One region of the Pedobacter sp. JCM 36344 genome, then DNA from elsewhere that is predicted to be linked to it. Evidence: riboswitches for the same ligand, from Rfam matches in the RefSeq annotation. Region 1 holds a riboswitch; the other holds the start of a gene.
The links. A riboswitch is a leader RNA that binds a small molecule or an ion and turns the genes downstream of it on or off. The one in region 1 is predicted to bind cobalamin.
Positions count from the first base shown of each region.

Region 2: it holds a riboswitch for cobalamin, as region 1 does, so the genes downstream of both, ACHFIZ_RS16165 (hypothetical protein) here and ACHFIZ_RS14135 (TonB-dependent receptor) in region 1, are expected to answer to the same signal.

Region 1 is NZ_JBKHKK010000014.1:102,206-107,919, forward strand. It holds gene ACHFIZ_RS14125 (penicillin-binding protein 1A) at 1-2,074, opposite strand, end outside; gene ACHFIZ_RS14130 (serine hydrolase) at 2,170-3,414, opposite strand; cobalamin riboswitch at 3,469-3,656, shown strand; gene ACHFIZ_RS14135 (TonB-dependent receptor) at 3,755-5,714, shown strand, end outside.
Region 2 is NZ_JBKHKK010000019.1:8,956-14,669, reverse strand. It holds gene ACHFIZ_RS16190 (sigma-54-dependent transcriptional regulator) at 1-459, opposite strand, end outside; RNA gene rnpB (RNase P RNA component class A) at 516-893, opposite strand; gene ACHFIZ_RS16180 (DUF3500 domain-containing protein) at 997-2,022, shown strand; gene ACHFIZ_RS16175 (c-type cytochrome) at 2,084-2,503, opposite strand; gene ACHFIZ_RS16170 (SCO family protein) at 2,506-3,105, opposite strand; cobalamin riboswitch at 3,191-3,378, shown strand; gene ACHFIZ_RS16165 (hypothetical protein) at 3,700-4,032, shown strand; gene ACHFIZ_RS16160 (hypothetical protein) at 4,154-4,663, shown strand; gene ACHFIZ_RS16155 (hypothetical protein) at 5,623-5,714, shown strand, end outside.

The DNA.
Region 1 (5,714 bases):
CCGTCCTTGATCCTTCACCTGTTTCACTATTCTTAAAGTGCGCAGTTCTTTCATCGCATCCAACCCATACACCAGTTACCAAATCCTTGGTAATGCCCATATACCAGGCATCTACGTAATCTGACGAGGTTCCGGTTTTGCCACCTATCTGGTTATTCTTTTTCCAGAGATCCCATTCCCAAAGTGCCTGAGAAGTGCCGCCAGGCTCTTCCATACCGCCGCGGAACATGTAAAGCATTAACCAGGAAATTTCTTCAGATAACGCCCGTTTGGTTTTAGCTTGAAATTCTTCTATTATATTGTCATTCAGGTCGGTGATTTTCTCTACAAGAATCGGATCGGTCTTAACGCCATCATTAAGGAAGGTTCCATAGGCCTTGACCATTTCAAAAACTGATACATCGTTTGGTCCCAAACTCACCGAGGGAACTGCAGCAAGGTGGCTATCTATGCCACATTCATGCGCCCATTTAACCACATTTTCCGGACCTACAGCTTCGGTTACCTGCGCGGTTACCGTGTTCACAGATTTTGCCATTGCCCAGCGCAGCGACATTTCTCTATAACTATTGCTCCAATCCGCATTTCTAGGTTCCCAATATTCTGTTTTCCCATTTTTCTGATATGGAATGCGGACGGGTTTATCCGTAAAAGTTGTGCAGGGACTCATACCCTGTTCCAGCGCAGCCAGATAGGCGAAAGGTTTGAAAGTAGAGCCTGCCTGACGCTTGGATTGATTCACATGATCGTATTTAAAGAATTGGTGGTCAATACCACCTACCCAAACTTTTATCTTGCCACTGAAAGGGTCGAGAGTCATCATTCCAGTGTTCAGGATCTTGCCATAATACCTGATAGAATCCATTGTAGAAAATAGCGTGTCACGATTGCCTTTCCAGGTAAAGATCTTCATCTTCTTTTTTCTATTGAAATACGCTTCAACGGAGTCCGGATTATCCTTGAATTTCTTTTCTAACACACTATAAATTGGAAGATTTTTCATTGCCCGATTAGGGTAATCAACTTTCTTCTTATCAGAATCCTCCCATGGATCTTCGTTGCCCCAAACACTATAAAAACGTCTTTGAAGTGTTTTCATTTGGTCAGCAACGGCTTCTTCCGCGTACTTCTGAAGTTTCGAGTCTATCGTAGTATAAATCTTCAAGCCGTCTTCGTAGAGGTCATAATTATTATCGGCACACCACTTTTCCAGATATTTGTCCACCGCTGCGCGCAGGTAGGAGTCATCTCTGCCGTTGTCAACACTTCCTTCTTTGATTTTGATTGGCGTTGTTTTAAAGCTGTCTAACTGCGCTGCACTGATGTAATTGTATTTATTCATCTGCGAAAGTGAAACGTTTCTTCTTTGGAGGGCTTTTTCGGGATTCTTAACCGGATTATATAATGATGTACCTTTGAGCATTCCAACTAGTAATGCTGATTCAGGAATATTCAAGGTATTCGGTTCTTTGTCAAAATAGATTCTTGAAGCAATTTTGATACCATACGCATTGTTTCCGAAAGAAACAGTATTGAGGTACATCGTGATGATCTCATTTTTAGAATAGTTGGACTCTAATTTAACCGCTGTAGACCATTCTTTGAGTTTTGCAATTATCGTACGAACCAAAGGGATTTTACTCAATAAACCCTGCGACTTGTTATATCTGGTGCGGTAAAGATTTTTAGCAAGCTGTTGAGTTATTGTACTTGCGCCGCGTTTATCGCCTATGGCTGTGGAAATTCCGCTCGACAGAAGAGAGCGAAAATCAATTCCCATATGTTTGTAGAAGCGGACGTCTTCGGTGGCAATTAGCGCATTAATTACACTTGGGGATATTTCTTCGAAGCTTACAGGAGTTCGGTTTTCCTTATAATATCGACCGATTAATTTGCCGTCAGAAGTATATAATTCAGAACCCACTCGCTGCGTTGGAATCTTGATGTCTTTAACTGAAGGGGAATAACCAAATAACCATAAGAAGTTGATTTGTAGGGCGCAAAAGAAGATTATAATTGAGTATAGAAGAATAACAGGGTACCGGATATATCTATTGCGAATTTCTTTAAACATGGATATAAAGATCAAAAAAAACGTAAAACTGTGGGTGTTAAATTATGTTAAAACTCAGCTACAAATAAAAGCAATTAATTTACTTAAATTTTAGACTAATATTTAAATCTAAGTTTACTTAAGTTAGGCTTGATAACGAGCTTCCTTTCCTGTTCAAAACTATAGATCGCTTTACCTAGATTTTTAAGAAAAGGAAAGCAAACAGTTTCGTATTCATACTTTCCGTCATTATAGATGCCGTCTTCATTTGATTGGATGACCGCTGTTAGGAAGTACTCAACTTTGTTTTTGAAATTCACAAAGTATGAGTTGTCAATAATAAAGCCGTAAGAGTCGCCATACTTATTAAATATTCTGATTCCAGGGTCTATGACCGCGTCTTTTTCTCGTCCAAAATATAACATTTTAGCGTAGGTGGGCCAGAATTCCACAACATTATATTTTGGGAAATCACTTTCTGTGGGTAGCTTACTCATGTAGGTATAGATGAGCTTATAGTCTTCACTAGTTAAGGGAAATCGTTCTTCTGCGGAAAATGCTTCAGGAAGCATTAATTTCCTGATCAAAGACTGCTGATCAGAAATACTAAAAGCATTTTTATTTTGGAGAGAAAAAGGCTTTTCAACTAGCTGTTCTGCACTATTCAGGTAAGCTTTACCCATCAATGTGTTTGTCAACTTAAGCGGATATTCTTTTGGATCATATTGTTGGGGCTGGGCATATATAAGTGTTTCACCGTCATAGAACTTAATCGGGTTGCTGTGCTTCGAGCATTCCCCAGCGTCACCTATCGCCAAACGGTTGAGAATTCTACTATCTTTAAATCCATATTTCTTAAGTTTCTTGTTAAGTTCTTTCCGACCAATAAATTCAAATAGACGATTGAATGCATCATTGTCGCTGGTAAGCAAAATCTTTGTAATGTAGTGTTCGATTGATGGCAAGCCGTTTTTTGACGAAGTGTCTGTAGCAACTGCGGTTTGTCCATTGTATGAGCTTTCAGTGATCATAGCCGACTGAGCACTTAACTCCTTTATTTTTAGTTCGTTTATTTTCTCTAATGCAAATATTACTGCAGCTAGTTTGACCGTGCTGGCAGGATAAAAATAACGATGATTATCTAAGTTGTAACTATAAGTCTTGAATGAGGGTTTGTTGTTTTTATCCCTGTTTACTTGAGTGTATAAAATTTGTATCTGGTTTTTGTCTGGATGATTCAGCACCGAGCTAAACCGATCTGGATACTTTTTAAGTATGTTTTCAATAAGGTGTCGGTCATTTTCCTGGGCCATAGTATTCAGGGTCATTAAGAAGATGAGAAGAAAAGGGATGTACTTCATCGGTTAGCTAATTAACTAAAGATAATGAAGTTTGTTCAATACTCTATTATTAACTACCTTCGCCTCGCTTTTGGTTCCCTGTCTGCCGACAGGGATTAAAAGGGAATACGGTGTAATTCCGTAACTGTCCCGCAGCTGTAAGCTTCATAACGGTGTCCAAATCATCGCCACTGTCTGCAAAGATGGGAAGGTAGGATCTCCGGAAGTAAGTCAGAAGACCTGCCAAGCGCTTTAATATTTCATAGCTTTCGGGGATTGAAGCTTGGAGTGAATGCTTTATTTATGTATTTCATTTCCTAGATCTAACTGTTTGCTGTGGGTTTAATTACTCGCAACAAAAATGACAAGAAACAAAACCGCCTTTGGGCGATTTCATTCTTTTACCTATTATTCTGCCATATTATTGGTAGTGTTCTGTTATGCACCTTTCAATGTAAATGCGCAGACAGATAACATTGCTTTAGATGAGGTTAAAATTCAATCTATAGGCAGGCGACAAACTTCTTCAACGCCGTTGCAATTGCTGTTGGGAGAAGAATTGAAAAAGCTCAATAGCATAAGCGTGGCAGATGCCATTCGCTTTTTTTCTGGCGTGCAAATTAAAGACTATGGGGGAATAGGAGGTTTGAAGACCATCAATGTCCGTAGTATGGGGAGTAATTACACAGGTGTCTTTTATGATGGTGTCCAGTTGAGTAATGCACAAAACGGGCAAGTTGATCTTGGTAAGTTTTCCTTAGATAATATATCGGAAATTGGGCTTTATAGCGGTCAAAAGAGCCAAATTTTTCAGGCTGCCAAGGGATTCTCAGTCGGCAGTTCCCTTTATTTAAAAACGAAAAACCCACAATTTAAGGACTACGAACGCTACCATGTTAATGCTACAATCAAAACAGGTTCGTTTGGTTTGTTTAATCCTTCGGTATCCCTTCAAAATAAATTGAGCAATGAATTTAGTGGAAGTGCAAATGCAGAGTACACAAAAGCTACTGGTAAATACAAATTCAGATACACCAACGGTGTATTTGATACTATCGCAGTTAGGAACAACAGTGACGTAGAACGGATGCGCTTGGAATATGCGGTGCATGGACTGCTGAAAGACAGCAGTATTTTCAATGCTCGAGTATATCTATACAATGATCAAATGGGACTTCCGGGGGCTATTGTTAGCAATAAATTTGATTACCTACAGCGTACATGGAACAAGAATGCTTTTCTACAAACATCATTTCAGAAAGCCTTCGGAGAAAAATACACGTTGCTTGCTGCAGGTAAGTACGGTTATGATTATAACAGGTATTTAGATCCTGAAATTGTATCACTTAACGGACTGCTAGATAGTAAGTTTAAACAGCAGGAAGTGTATTTGTCTCTGGCGAATCAGTATCGTCTTAACAAAATCTGGGAGCTAGTACTATCAACGGATTATCAATTTAATACACTTGACGCTAACATTTACAGGTTTTCTTATCCAAGCAGAAATACTTTCCTAACTGCGCTAGCAATACATGCTAATTTTAATAAAGTTGATATTCAGGCTAATGTGTTGGGAACTTACCTAAATGATAGGGTAATGGATGGCACCCCTGCCGGAGATAAGCAAAAACTAACGCCGACGCTAATGCTATCATGGCAACCCTTTACAGGTAAGGAATTTCGGTTGAGGTCTTTTTATAAAAGCATATACCGAATGCCAACCTTCAATGACCTTTACTATACCGACTTTGGAAGAACTTACCTAAAACCAGAATACGCTAAACAATACGATCTGGGCCTAACATACGTAAAGCGCTTTAAAAATGTTAAGTTGCAGCAGCTTTCTGTGCAGGCAGATGGCTACTACAATCAAGTAAAAGATAAAATAGTTGCCTTACCGGGTAATAATGCCCAGCGTTGGAGTATCGAAAATATTGGGAACGCATATATCAAAGGTTTTGATTTCAATCTGCAGAGCTTCTTGAGACTAAATGAGCTAGCGCTAAATGCCGGACTAACTTATACTTATCAGGATGCCATAGATGTAACTCCCATTAGTCAGGGACAATTAAGTTATAAAAGACAGCTTCCGTATACCCCAAAGCATAGTGGCTCGTTTCTGGGAGGGGCCGCCTATCGGACGTTATCAATGAACTACAGTTTTATCTATACCGGTGAACGCTACAATCAAAAAGCAAACATTCCCGTGAACTATGTGGAACCATGGTATACGCATGACCTCGCACTGCATTATTTGCTCAAGCTAAGATCAAATGAGCTTAGACTAAGCCTGGAAATCAACAACCTTTTAAACCAGTATT
Region 2 (5,714 bases), on a different contig from region 1:
AATCGTTTCTTTAATTTTATTGATGTTAACGGAGCTTCCGAGGATATCTCTGGTTTTACTAACTTTACGTTTTAAAACTTTAGTCTCGGTAACCAGAGTCCCTCTATCCAGGGCGTTTCTTACCGTAATTAAAAGTCTGTTTAAATCCGGTGGTTTAGAGATAAAGTCGAATGCTCCTTTCTTACTTGCCTCAATTGCAGTCTCCACAGTTCCGTGACCGGAGATCATGATAAAAGGAAGATCCGGGCTAAAAGCGAGTGCTTGTTCCAAAACTTCCATACCATCCATACGATTCATTTTGATGTCGCACAGTACCAGATCAAACTTTTTTTTCTTTATTAATTCAAGACCCTCAATACCATTGTCTGTATCTTCAACTTCATAATTCTCGTATTCTAAAATTTCACGTAAAGTGCTTCTAATCGCCCGTTCATCGTCAATTATTAAAATTTTCGCCATAGGTATTGGTCTCAGTTTTATTAGTGTGCTAATATATTACTTTTAAAATGGAATATAAAAAATGCAAGCCTATAAGCCGGGTTCTGTATCCAATAAAATTGGACTTCTATCATTAATCCAGTATAAATGTTGCCATTTATCTCTAACGACCTACCCACTAACATCGAACGAGCAGCCCTACATGCGTTAGCCTATTTGGTCTTTCAACTCCCGGGGTTTACAAATCTTCCGGTCTCCCGGAACAATCGTGAGCCCTTACCTCACGTTTTCAACCTTACCTGTGCCTTGAGAGCCATCGGCGGTTTGCTTTCTGTGGCACTTTCCATAATTCAGGTATTCATTCCTGAACCTCTTCCCGTTAGGAAGCGAGATGCTCTATGTTGCCCGGACTTTCCTCTCCGAAACGAGTTCGCAGCGATAGAACGGCTTGCATTTTTACTGCTAAAATACAAAAAAAAACTGTTGAGAACGTGTTTTTGTTCTTGGCCTGGAAAAATTAAGATAGGACGGGTTAGAATTATTTATTAATTTAAGGAAATGAAAAAAGGAAATCAATGGTTGGGCTGGAGGCTAATTTGCGGGTTAGTGGTCCTTTTGATACTGCGGAATACTGCAGAAGGCGCTGTTTCGAAATACAGCGATGTTTTTTCTGCTTCTGAAAAATTTATTAGTTCGTTGAGTTCAGAGCAAAAGGATATGGCTGTCGTGGGTTATAATCAGGCAAATGCGGTAAAATGGACCAACCTTCCGTGTGGTTTGCAATGCAGGGTAGGGATCCTTTTTGGTAGTTTATCGGCTTCGCAACTGTCTTTGGCTAAGAATGTAGCAAAGGCTGCTTTGGGGGCTTCTATTGGGGCTGGCTATGATCAGGTAATGGGTATCATGGAAGCTGATGCCTTCTTAGGTAAGGGACGTAAAGAATATTCTTCTGATAATTACATTATAGCTTTTTTAGGGATGCCTGATAGGGCTGAAAAATGGCAGCTGCAAATTGGTGGTCATCACTTAGCTGTGAACCTCACTTTTAATATGGGTCGGCAAGTCTCTGCGTCGCCATTGTTTATGGGTTTAGAGCCGCCAGAGAATACTACATTGAAAGGTAATCATGATGCATTAGTGGATGTTTTGAAATCATTAACTGATTCTCAGCTTGCAAAAGCCAGACTGGTTGAAGGTTATGGGGATGTGTTTGTGGGGCCGGGTAAAGATGGAGCGTTCCCTGTTATTAAGGCAGGCATAAAGGCTTCTGAATTAAGTCCCCAACAAAAATCAAAGGTGCTGAAAGCCATTTTACAATGGGTTCACATTGCAGATGAATCAACTGCTAAAGAACTTATGAAGACATACAGACTGGATTTAAACGACACTTTTGTAGCTTTTTATGGAGGAGTTGACCTGAGCAAAAAATCTGATTATGTTAGAATCGACGGACCAAGTGTCTGGATTGAGTTTATATGTCAGCCGGGAGCGGTTTTCCCACAAGGCATACACTACCATACCGTCTATCGCGATCATTTGCGAGACTATGCCTCCAGCTTTCAGTTCGGAAGCACAAAACAGTAGCTTATACCAGGGTCGGACTTCACTACGAACCTAATATAGGCTAAATAGTAGCTATCGCCAGCTAATTACAATTGGAAAGATCAGCTGCAACTTCATTTTGGGTGTAGTTTCCTTGCTTATTACCGAAAGTGTTGGTAACATACACAATCATCTGTGCAATATCAATGTTAGCAAAGTTGTGATCAGGCATTTTTCCCTCATATTTCTCACCTGCAACAATCATTTGCTCTGATACACCATTCTTAATCCAGCAAGCAAGTTTCTTCTTATTGGATTTAAGGAATAAGGTATCTGTAAGCGGAGGAGCTAATTTAGCCAGCCCTTCGCCGTTGGCTCCGTGGCAATTCTGACAATAAGCAATATAGAGATCGCGGCCGTTCGTGTAATACATATCCTGTTGGACCTGACGGGCATCCTGACAAGAGATCACTATCGAGGCTAAGGTTGTAAATATGATTGCTAACAATAGATAGTTTCTCACGGCTACTTAGTTTTTGTTTCAGCAAGCAAGTTTTTCAGATCCTTTTGGAGCAATTCAATCTGATCATCATTGGTACTATCATAGGCACCACGCATGCGGCCATTACCATCGATCAACAGGAACCATCCCTGATGTATGTATTTTTCCTTTTCGTTCTGGTTTTCGATCACAGCTGATAGATAGCTCTTTTCCGCAATGTTATATATCGCATCTTTAGTACCGTATGCAAATTGCCATTTGGGCCCATCGACACCTAGCTTTTCAGCATACTTCTTAAGTTTTGAAGGAATATCATATTTATAATCTATGGTATGAGATAAGAACATCAGGTTTGGCTCGTCTTTGTATTCGTCGAAAAATACTTTCAATTTTCTATGCATGGTTGGGCAGATGCTTGTGCATGAGGTGAAAAAGAAATCTGCAATGTAAACTTTGCCTTTAAAAGTTTGGTTCGTGATGCTTAAACTGTCCTGGTTTAAAAAGTTGAAGCTGGCTATTGGTGCAGGACTTAAAAACGGCAGTGGCTTTTCTTCCTTGCAGGATGAAACTAAAAATAAGACCGAGAACAATAGGCCTAACAGGAATAATTCTTTGGTTTTCATATTTCAAATGTTGTGGGGCAAATGTACAAATTGGTATTGATATCCTTTTTACATAAGTTTTCGCCAACAAGTTCTTTACTTTATTTCTTCATCAACCGGAATAGGTTTTACTTAGCTGTAAATTAATAGGGAATCTTGTGAGAATCACGAACTGTCGCGCAACTGTAAGTAACAACAAAGGTTTTTGCCAATTTATGTCCACTGTTTCACTTGGAAATGGGAAGGGTGGTAAAAATGTTACAAGTCAGAGCTATTGATTCAAGGATATTGGGGTCGCAAAAGGATAGGAGACTAATTGCCATACGAGTATGTTCCCAATTAATTCGATCTTTGCTCCTCTAATAGTAGTGGCACTCTTTAGATGTATTATTTTTTGAAATATTCACAGCGTTTAATTGGTTTAACCCCGTTGCTTTTTTATACAAGAAAGCGATCAAAGATATACGTGAATTTATTGCTGGCGACACTGCCGCCTCGACGCTGGAAGATAAGTCAGCTTATACGCTCTTGCTGGTTTCTAACGTATTCGGCGCAAAACCACAACAATTAACCAACAGTTTTTTTAACCAATCATTATTAAAAAGGAGAATTATTATGTTATACAAAACAAAATCTCGCCAGGTTGCCATACTAAAGTATTGGCTCTCAGTACCACTTTTTGCATCAATGGTCATTCTTTCATCAGCCACTGCAACTGCAGAGAAATTGACGAAAGCAATTGAATCCAGTCCAATTGTTGAGGTGCTTTCAAACCCTGAATTAAGTCCTATTGAAGAAGTGAAAAGTCCTGATTTAAACCGAAAGATTGAGACTCACAAAAAACTAAAGGCGAAGCCTGAACAGCCAAAAAACGGTAAGGTTCAAGCAGAAATTTCTGTAGTGAAAGATAGGATGAATCGCTTACAGAATATTATGGATTATATTTAGTGATTACAAGCCAAAACAATCCGACGATGAACTTAAAGATGGAGTATCTTATTTTTCATTTGATGTTAATGAAAGTAAGAAAACCAGCAATTTCAAAGTAATAAAATCTATTAATCCAGAATTGGAGCAAGATCTATTAGAACATCTTGATGCTTTTAGTGATACGGTTAGTCTAAAAAAAGGGACATACAACTTTTATCGTGGGCGGGATTACGGCTTTTTAGGCGATGACCATACTAAAACCCTTGACAAAGCTATTCATTGTATCTTTGGGTTTAAAAGTAATTTGATTTCATCTTTCATATCCCAAGATGAAACTAAATCCGAAGCTGGCAAAATAGTAAATTATGTAAAAGTGCCTTACTTTACCAATCCTATAATCGTAGTTGACGGTAAAGTTGCCAGCTATAAAGTTACCGAAAAAAGATTTAAATTAGACGAAAGTGTTTACCCTAAACAGCATAAGATGGATATCCTAAGGGGTGACAAAGGGATGGAGCTTATTGTATTTTCTTGCTATCCGAAAATCATTTTCAAATTCTCTCTCTTTTCCTGGAATAACGTTGAGCATGGTAATTTCTGTAATCATAGTTGTTTAAATTTGGATAACGCCAATATACACCATATTTGAAATACAGCTTGTATGACTCAATATTATCAATTTAGGACGATGTCAAGTTTTTCCAGGACTAAGTGCCCCTGCTACTGCACTAACGGCGTACTAACAGGGGGTAAAGAGCACATTCGTTGGGAAAAGGCATGCTTTTGCCCAACGAGTGTGCTCTGAGTTACCTAGTTGTTTCCTAGTTGTTCAGACCACAGCCTGCTAGTAAAAGTACTTTTGGAATGAGGACCGATGGTTGTCGTTTCTTATAATGAAAGTAAATAAATTCAATTAAAATAATAATTACAAAATTAATATGTGATTATTATGAAATTATTTGTTTCTTACGTTAATTATTCGTACCTTATAATATAAGATACTAATGTTCCTGAATGGAGCTTGTTAATCAGATTATCAACACCATTCGCATTAACTAGAAGCTGATTACTATCGCCGTTAACAACAGCATAACAAAGTTCGCGATCGCGACGCAACTAAAAACAATAAACTAACAGATCAAATTAAATGATCTGGAAAATGATCAGCCTCAGGCTGACATGTACAACGTTCCTCTCTTCTTAGTCACAATTCACCATTCACTTTAGGATTATTGCTAGCACTTATCCTTATTTCCAATTGCACCATGATTGATCAAATGGGAATCTTGGTTGCTCGCTGTGAAGCGTTCAGCATCGCTCTTTGACGTATTATTAAATCTTGCCCTTAGGTTTTTCTCCTAAGTTGATTGTATAGAACTATGGTGCTGCTTAGAAAACATACGATTTATCGTTAAATTCACATATCGGTCTGACTGAACGCTTAAATTCTTATGTGCGCAGTTGGCATTTTAAGTGTACACTTAAGGATTTATGTGCACATTTACCAGTTTAAGTGTTCCGTTAACCCATTTTAGGTGTAAAATCTGCTTTTTTTTAATATCAGTATTGTAGGTTCGTTTAAGCAATCAACCAATGCCGCTTCTAATTATGCTACTAAATACTTCTACATTTCCCTATTTAAGGACTACAAAGAAGAGCCTCACTGGTTTATTACTAGTTGCCTCTTCTACGTCCTGGCT